3 regions of the Mesorhizobium sp. P2_D1 genome follow, and region 3 is predicted to be linked to each of the others. Evidence: riboswitches for the same ligand, from Rfam matches in the RefSeq annotation. Region 3 holds a riboswitch; each other region holds the start of a gene.
What was found. A riboswitch is a leader RNA that binds a small molecule or an ion and turns the genes downstream of it on or off. The one in region 3 is predicted to bind cobalamin.
Positions count from the first base shown of each region.

Region 1 (2,259 bases), on a different contig from region 3:
CATCGAAGCCGTTGAGGCGCGCCACGGTCGATTTGAGCGACGCTTCACCTTGTCCGCAAAAGGTCTCGCTCATGATCAGTTCCGGCAGTGGCAAGCGGCGGCCCCAGCCATGTGCTTCGAGGTCCGGCTTTGGCGCGAACTCAGAAACTCGACCGACGCAGAGATAGGCGACCGGCGTCACATGCTCGGGAATTGACAGCAGGCTTTTCAATGCCTGCGCCTCGATGATGCTGACCCAGCCGACTCCGACACCCTCGGCGCGCGCCGCCAGCCAGAAATTCTGCACCGCGCAGACCGTGCTGTAGAGGTCCATCTCCGGATTGTGCCAGCGCCCCAGTGGCGAACCCTTCGAGCGCTGCCGGTCGCAGGTGATGCAGATGTTGAGCGCGCTTTCGCAGATGCCTTCCAGCTTGAGCTTGCGGTAAAGCGCCTGTCGCTCTTCCGCGATGGCCGGCAGTTCCTGTTCACGCGCCGCCAGGAACAGGTCACGCACTTTTTCCCGTCGCTCGGCATCGCGAATAACTATGAAATTCCAAGGCTGCATGAAGCCGACCGAGGGCGCATGGTGAGCTGCAAGCAGCAGCCGCGCCAGCACCTCATCGTCGAGCGCGGTTGGCAGGAAATGGCTACGCACGTCGCGCCGCGTGAACATGGCGCGATAGACCGCATCGCGCGCATTCTGGTCAAATCCGTCGCCAACAGAGGCGGTCATGTGTTCCGGCATCGCGTGTCCCCTTGCGATTGCAATCCATTTCATCCGCCTGACCATGCGGATGACGATGCCTGCCAGGCCGGTCTTCTGGCTCGGGATCAACCCGCGTCCGGTGCCTTCCCGTCATCGACAGTGGCATTTACCGGCGCGGTCCCCCTTACAGCGTTGGGCACGCCACGGAGTTCAACCGTGTTCCCGATTCTCCCGCTTGCGGCGGGCACCAGGCAGTGGCAGCGACCTTACGCCGAAGCGCTGACGACGCCAATGCCTGCAGCGACACCGATGGACGCATGTGTGATTTTCCCCAGCCATCAGGCCACAACGCATGGCCATCGCGACGTCGGGGCACTAGATAGGGAGGATGGCCACACGTCTCTATACCCATCCGATCTTCCTTGAACACATCACGCCGCCCGGTCACCCCGAGCGGCCGGACCGGTTGCGCGCCATCGAACGGGTGCTCGACGATGAGGCTTTTGTCGGGCTCGATCGCATCAAGGCGCCTGAAGGCGACGAGGCCACCATTCTCTACGCGCATCCCGCCGATTTCGTCGCCCGCGTCCGCGCCGCCATTCCCGACGAGGGCATCGCCCGCATCGACGCCGACACGTCAGTCAGCCCGAAGAGCTGGCAAGCGGCCATAACCGCGATCGGCGCCGCCAACGCCGCCGTAGACGATGTCTTTGCCGGCCGCGCCGACAATGTCTTCGTCGCCGCACGGCCGCCCGGCCACCATGCCGAAAAAACCACGGCCATGGGCTTCTGCCTCTTCAACACGGCGGCGATCGCCGCGCGCTACGCGCAGAAGAAACATGGCGTCGAGCGCGTTGCGGTCGTCGACTGGGACGTGCATCACGGCAACGGCACGCAGGACATTTTCTGGGACGATCCGTCGGTGCTCTATTGCTCGACGCACCAGATGCCGCTTTATCCCGGCACCGGGGCGAAGAGCGAAACCGGCGCCGGCAACATCGTCAACGCGCCGCTGGCGCCGCAGACCGGCAGCGAGGTTTTTCGTGATGCCTTGCTGTCGCGTATCCTGCCGGCGCTCGACAATTTCGCGCCCGACCTGATCATCATTTCGGCGGGGTTCGACGCGCACCATCGCGATCCGCTGGCCGAAATCAACCTGACAGAGGATGATTTCGACTGGGCGACCGGCCAGCTTATGCAGCGCGCCACGCGCCACAGCGGCAACCGGCTCGTCAGCCTGCTAGAGGGTGGCTACGATCTGCAGGGACTGGCATTTTCGGTCGCCGCCCATGTCGGGCGACTGATGAAAGGATGAATGATGGCTGGTGAGACCAACGAAGACGTCAAGGCGATGAGCTTCGAGCAGGCACTCGATGCGCTGGAAAAGATCGTCGATGATCTGGAGCGTGGCGACGTGCCGCTCGACCAGTCGATCAGGATCTATGAGCGCGGCGAGGCGCTGAAGGCGCATTGCGACCGGCTGCTGAAGGCCGCCGAGGACAAGGTCGAGAAGATCAGGCTGTCGCGCGACGGCAAGCCGGTTGGAACGGAGCCGCTCGACGCCGACTGAGTCA
Region 1 is NZ_JBFUDZ010000006.1:31,595-33,853, forward strand. Features, by position in the region: partial or broken gene bluB (5,6-dimethylbenzimidazole synthase) at 95-769, opposite strand; cobalamin riboswitch at 773-952, opposite strand; gene AC1D0I_RS07440 (histone deacetylase family protein) at 1,074-2,000, shown strand; gene AC1D0I_RS07445 (exodeoxyribonuclease VII small subunit) at 2,004-2,255, shown strand.
Region 1: another riboswitch for cobalamin. It lies ahead of bluB (5,6-dimethylbenzimidazole synthase); the one in region 3 lies ahead of AC1D0I_RS13265 (DUF1636 family protein).

Region 2 (2,259 bases), on a different contig from region 3:
GGCAGGCGTCTGAGCAGCCGGCTCCGACTTCTTGGTCGAAGCGGTGTACGAGCTGTCGACAGCAGCGGTGGCTGCCGGGGCATTCGAACCATAGTGGTCGCTGTTCGCGAAGGCGCTGCCGGAAATGGCCAGAAGGGCGGCGGCAGTGAGGATAATCTTTTTCATTTTTTGGTACTCCAGTATTTCTTATTTTTGCCGTCCGTCTAGCGGCGTGTCTTGGGAAGAAATCGCGTCGTTCGGACAGTCCCGATGTGGGAGAGCCATCCAGCCATTGCCAATCACGAAGTTGTTCCACGTGGACCAAGAATCCACCACTTGAAATTGTGCCACGGGTTTCCACACTCAATGTTTTTCTAAGTTATATCAAATAGTTGTACGAAGTAGGCACCCCGATCACCAACTGTGTCGGAGGCCCAGCGTTCACACGTCCTGCACGCACCGTCAACAGAAACGAACCGTTCGGTTCGATTTTAGCGGCAGCTAATAGTCACTTTTCGATACCTTTGACCTTTTTTGCTTCCTGGCAAGGGGTCGGATTCGGCTAGATTGGAGCCGGCTATGGTTACCCAAGAGAAAGGCTTCCGCTTCGCGATCGCCGACCGGAACGTTTCGCAAGCGTGTCGCGCCGCATGGATACGATGTCGTTTTCATGCCGATGACGCGCCCGCGATCGTGATTAGATCATGTCATCTCAGGTGCCGCTTCGTGACGACGAGGCGGAGAATTGGGAAGCCGGTCAGAATCCGGCGCTGCCCCCGCAACGGTGGTGGAGTTCAAGTCGCAACGGGAGACCACTGGGCAAACGCCTGGGAAGGTGTCGCGATGGTCCGCAAGGACAACTCCAGAGCCCGGAAACCAGCCCGAGATGTCTAGACTCGACTGATCGCGGTGGGCGGTCAAGAGGCGGATAGTGCATGTCCGGCGCATCGCCGGCCTGCGTCCAATCCTTCCTCCGTCACCACCAGTTCAGTCCTTAGAAACGAGGACAGGACATGGATGCTCGCAACGACATGCTGAGGCTCTTGAGTGGCCGGCGGCAAGGCTTTTCACTGGAACAGCCCTTCTACACCGATCCAGACTATTTCAAGCTCGACATGGAGCTGATCTGGTATCGCGACTGGCTGTTCATCGGTCATGATTGCGAGCTGCCGAAGCCGGGCAGCTACATCACGGCGCAGATTGGCGACTATCCAGTCGTGCTTGTCCGCGACCAGAAGGGCAATATCAACGCCTTCCACAATTCCTGCCGCCATCGCGGCAGCCGCGTCTGCAATTCCGACAAAGGCACGGCGGCAAAGCTGGTCTGCCCCTATCACCAATGGACCTACGAGCTGGACGGAAGGCTCTTGTTTGCCAGGCAGATGGCCGACAGTTTCGACAAGAGCCAGTTCGGCTTGAAGCCAGTCGCCTGCCAAAGCGTCGGTGGCTACATTTTCATCTGCCTTGCCAAGGAGCCGGCGGATTTCGCACCGATGCGCGCAATGATCGAGCCCTACCTTTTGCCGCACCGGCTGCGCGAAGCCAAGGTGGCGTTCGAGTCGACCACTGTCGAGAAGGGCAACTGGAAGCTGGTCTGGGAAAACAACCGCGAGTGCTATCATTGCGCCGGCAATCATCCGGAGCTCTGCAAGACGTTTCCAGAGGCACCCACGGTGACCGGCGTGCAAGGCGCCGACAGCGACCCGGAAATGCTTGCGCACTGGGCGAAATGCGAAGCGGCCGGCCTGCCGAGCAAATTCCGCATCGACCCGGCCGGACAGTACCGCGCCACCCGCGCGCCGCTGCTGCGCGATGCCGTCAGCTACACGATGACGGGAAAGCGTGCAGTCAAGAAGAACCTGTCCGACGGCGTTTCAACCGACCGCATCGGCTCCTTGCTGCTCTATCACTATCCGACGACCTGGAACCACATTCTGGGCGACCACGCCGTCACCTTCCGGGTGTTGCCGATCAGCGCCACGGAGACCGCGGTGACGACCAAATGGCTGGTTCACAAGGATGCGGTCGAAGGCGTCGATTACGATCTCGACGAACTCACACACGTCTGGACCGAGACGAACGACCAGGACCGGCGGATCGTCGAGGAAAACGCCTTCGGCATCCTGTCGCCCGCCTACGAGCCCGGCCCATATTCGGAGCTGCATGAGGGTGGCGTCATCCAGTTCGTCGAGTGGTACGCGTCGTTCATCGGCCCGCGCCTTGCCGAAGGCGGCCGGCCGGCGCTGCGCAGCGTTGCCTAGTGCATGTCGCCCAAAAGTG
Region 2 is NZ_JBFUDZ010000002.1:21,449-23,707, forward strand. Features, by position in the region: gene AC1D0I_RS02615 (DUF680 domain-containing protein) at 1-165, opposite strand, end outside; cobalamin riboswitch at 677-878, shown strand; gene AC1D0I_RS02620 (aromatic ring-hydroxylating oxygenase subunit alpha) at 993-2,240, shown strand.
Region 2: another riboswitch for cobalamin. It lies ahead of AC1D0I_RS02620 (aromatic ring-hydroxylating oxygenase subunit alpha); the one in region 3 lies ahead of AC1D0I_RS13265 (DUF1636 family protein).

Region 3 (2,259 bases):
GCGCGCCCACTATATGCCGCTCTATTCGCGCCTTGGCCCCTATCCGCTCGCTCTGCTCGACAATGCCGCCGTGACGCGCAAGCGCACGGTGTTCGAATACTGGGCGCACGAGGCTTCCTTCCTGCCGGTCGAGACCTACCCGCTGATGCGCTGGCGCATGCAGCGGGCCGAGCGCGGCGATGAAATGTATCTCGGCCTCGCCAAATGGGGCCGCGAGCACGCTGGCTACATCGAACAGATCTACCGCGAGGTCGCCGATCGCGGTCCGATCGCCGCTTCCGCGCTCGAAGGCCAGAAAGGCTCGGGCGGCTGGTGGGGCTGGAGCCATGCCAAGCATGCCTTCGAATGGCTGTTCTGGGCCGGGCGCATCACCACGGCGCACCGTCGCGGCTTCGAGCGGTTCTACGATCTGCCGGAGCGCGTGTTGCCGCAAGCGATCCTCGACCTGCCCGTGCCCGCCGCCGAGGACGCGCACCGCGAATTGCTGCGCATTTCCGCCCGCGCCCACGGCATCGCGACATCAGGCGACCTGCGCGACTATTTCCGCCTGTCCCCTGCCGACATGAAGGGCCGGCTGGAGGAACTGGTCGAAACGGGCGAACTGCTGCCTGTGCGTGTCGAAGGCTGGGACAAGCCGGCCTATCTTCATAAAGACGCGCGTTTGCCACGAAAAATCGAGGCCCGCGCTTTGCTGGCGCCGTTCGATCCGGTCGTCTTCGAACGGTCGCGCACCGAGCGGCTGTTCGATTTCCACTATCGCATCGAGATCTATACCCCGGCCGATAAACGCCAGTATGGCTACTACGTCCTGCCGTTCCTGCTCGGCGACCGGATCGTCGGCCGCGTCGACCTCAAGGCCGATCGCCCCGCCAGTGTCCTGCGCGTCCATGCGGCCTATGCCGAGCCGGGCGCGCCGCCTGAAACCGCCGCCCAACTGTTCGAGGAACTGAAGCAGATGCAGGGCTGGCTCGGCCTTGAACGTATAGAGGTGACATCAGCCGGTGATTTGGGTCCGGCGCTGGCCGACCTGACCGTGTCGTAAGCCCACGTTGACACCGCCGCCCGCAAAAGCCTAAATCCGCTCCAGACGGTCTCCTCTCTTCAACGAGAGGAGCCAAGAGGGAATGCGGTGCGAAATTCCGATTTCAAATCCGCGGCTGTCCCCGCAACTGTAAGCGAAGAGCCAAGGCCGAAAGCCACTGGGGTATTCCCGGGAAGGCGGCTACCCAAGGCGATGACCCGCGAGCCAGGAGACCTGCCGTCTGCGACTGTAGAATCCGATCGCCCGGCGGGTTTCCGGGCAAGGAGCCCGATTTTTGGACCACGACAGCAGTTTTTCGGCTGGCACAGCGGACAATGCGTCCGGCGAGAGCGATGCCCTTGACGGCGTGACCGTCATCGTCTGTGCCTCCTGTCGTGATGAAACCGGTTCTGACGCCCATCCCCGCGCCGGCGAACTGCTTGCGGATGAAACACGCCGCGCCGCATCTGGCGAAAACATCCGCGTCCGCAGCGTCGAATGCCTCGGCAATTGCAAGCGCCGGCTCAGTGCCGCCATCCTGCGCGATGGCTGCTGGAGCTACGTCTTCGGCGACCTGACCACATCGAGCGGTGCCGATCTCGTCACTGGGGCAAAACTCTTCGCCACCTCGACCGACGGCCTGATCCCGTGGCGCGGCCGTCCCGATAGCCTGAAGCGCGGCCTCGTGGCCCGCATCCCTCCCCTCGACATGCTGAAGGACTGATCATGACTGCCTCCGTCTCCCGCGTCCCCTGCACCGTCGTCACCGGCTTCCTCGGCGCCGGCAAGACGACGCTGATCCGCCATCTCCTGGAAAACGCCGGCGGCAAGCGGATCGCCATCATCGTCAACGAGTTCGGCGACATCGGCATCGACGGCGAGATCCTGAAGGGCTGCGGCATCGACACCTGCCCGGAGGAAAACATCGTCGAACTGGCCAATGGCTGCATCTGCTGCACCGTTGCCGACGATTTCGTGCCGGCGCTCGACCAGATCCTGTCGCTGTCGCCGAAGGTCGACCACATCCTGATCGAGACCTCGGGCCTGGCTCTGCCCAAGCCACTGGTCCAGGCCTTTCAGTGGCCGACGGTGAAGAGTCGCGTAACGGTCGATGGCGTCATCGCCGTCGTCGACGGTCCCGCACTCGCCGAAGGCCGCGTCGCCAATGACATGGACGCACTTCAGGCACAGCGCGCCCAGGATGAGACGCTCGATCACGACGATCCGGTCGAGGAGGT
Region 3 is NZ_JBFUDZ010000014.1:119,743-122,001, forward strand. Features, by position in the region: gene AC1D0I_RS13260 (winged helix-turn-helix domain-containing protein) at 1-1,042, shown strand, start outside; cobalamin riboswitch at 1,072-1,277, shown strand; gene AC1D0I_RS13265 (DUF1636 family protein) at 1,317-1,745, shown strand; gene cobW (cobalamin biosynthesis protein CobW) at 1,748-2,259, shown strand, end outside.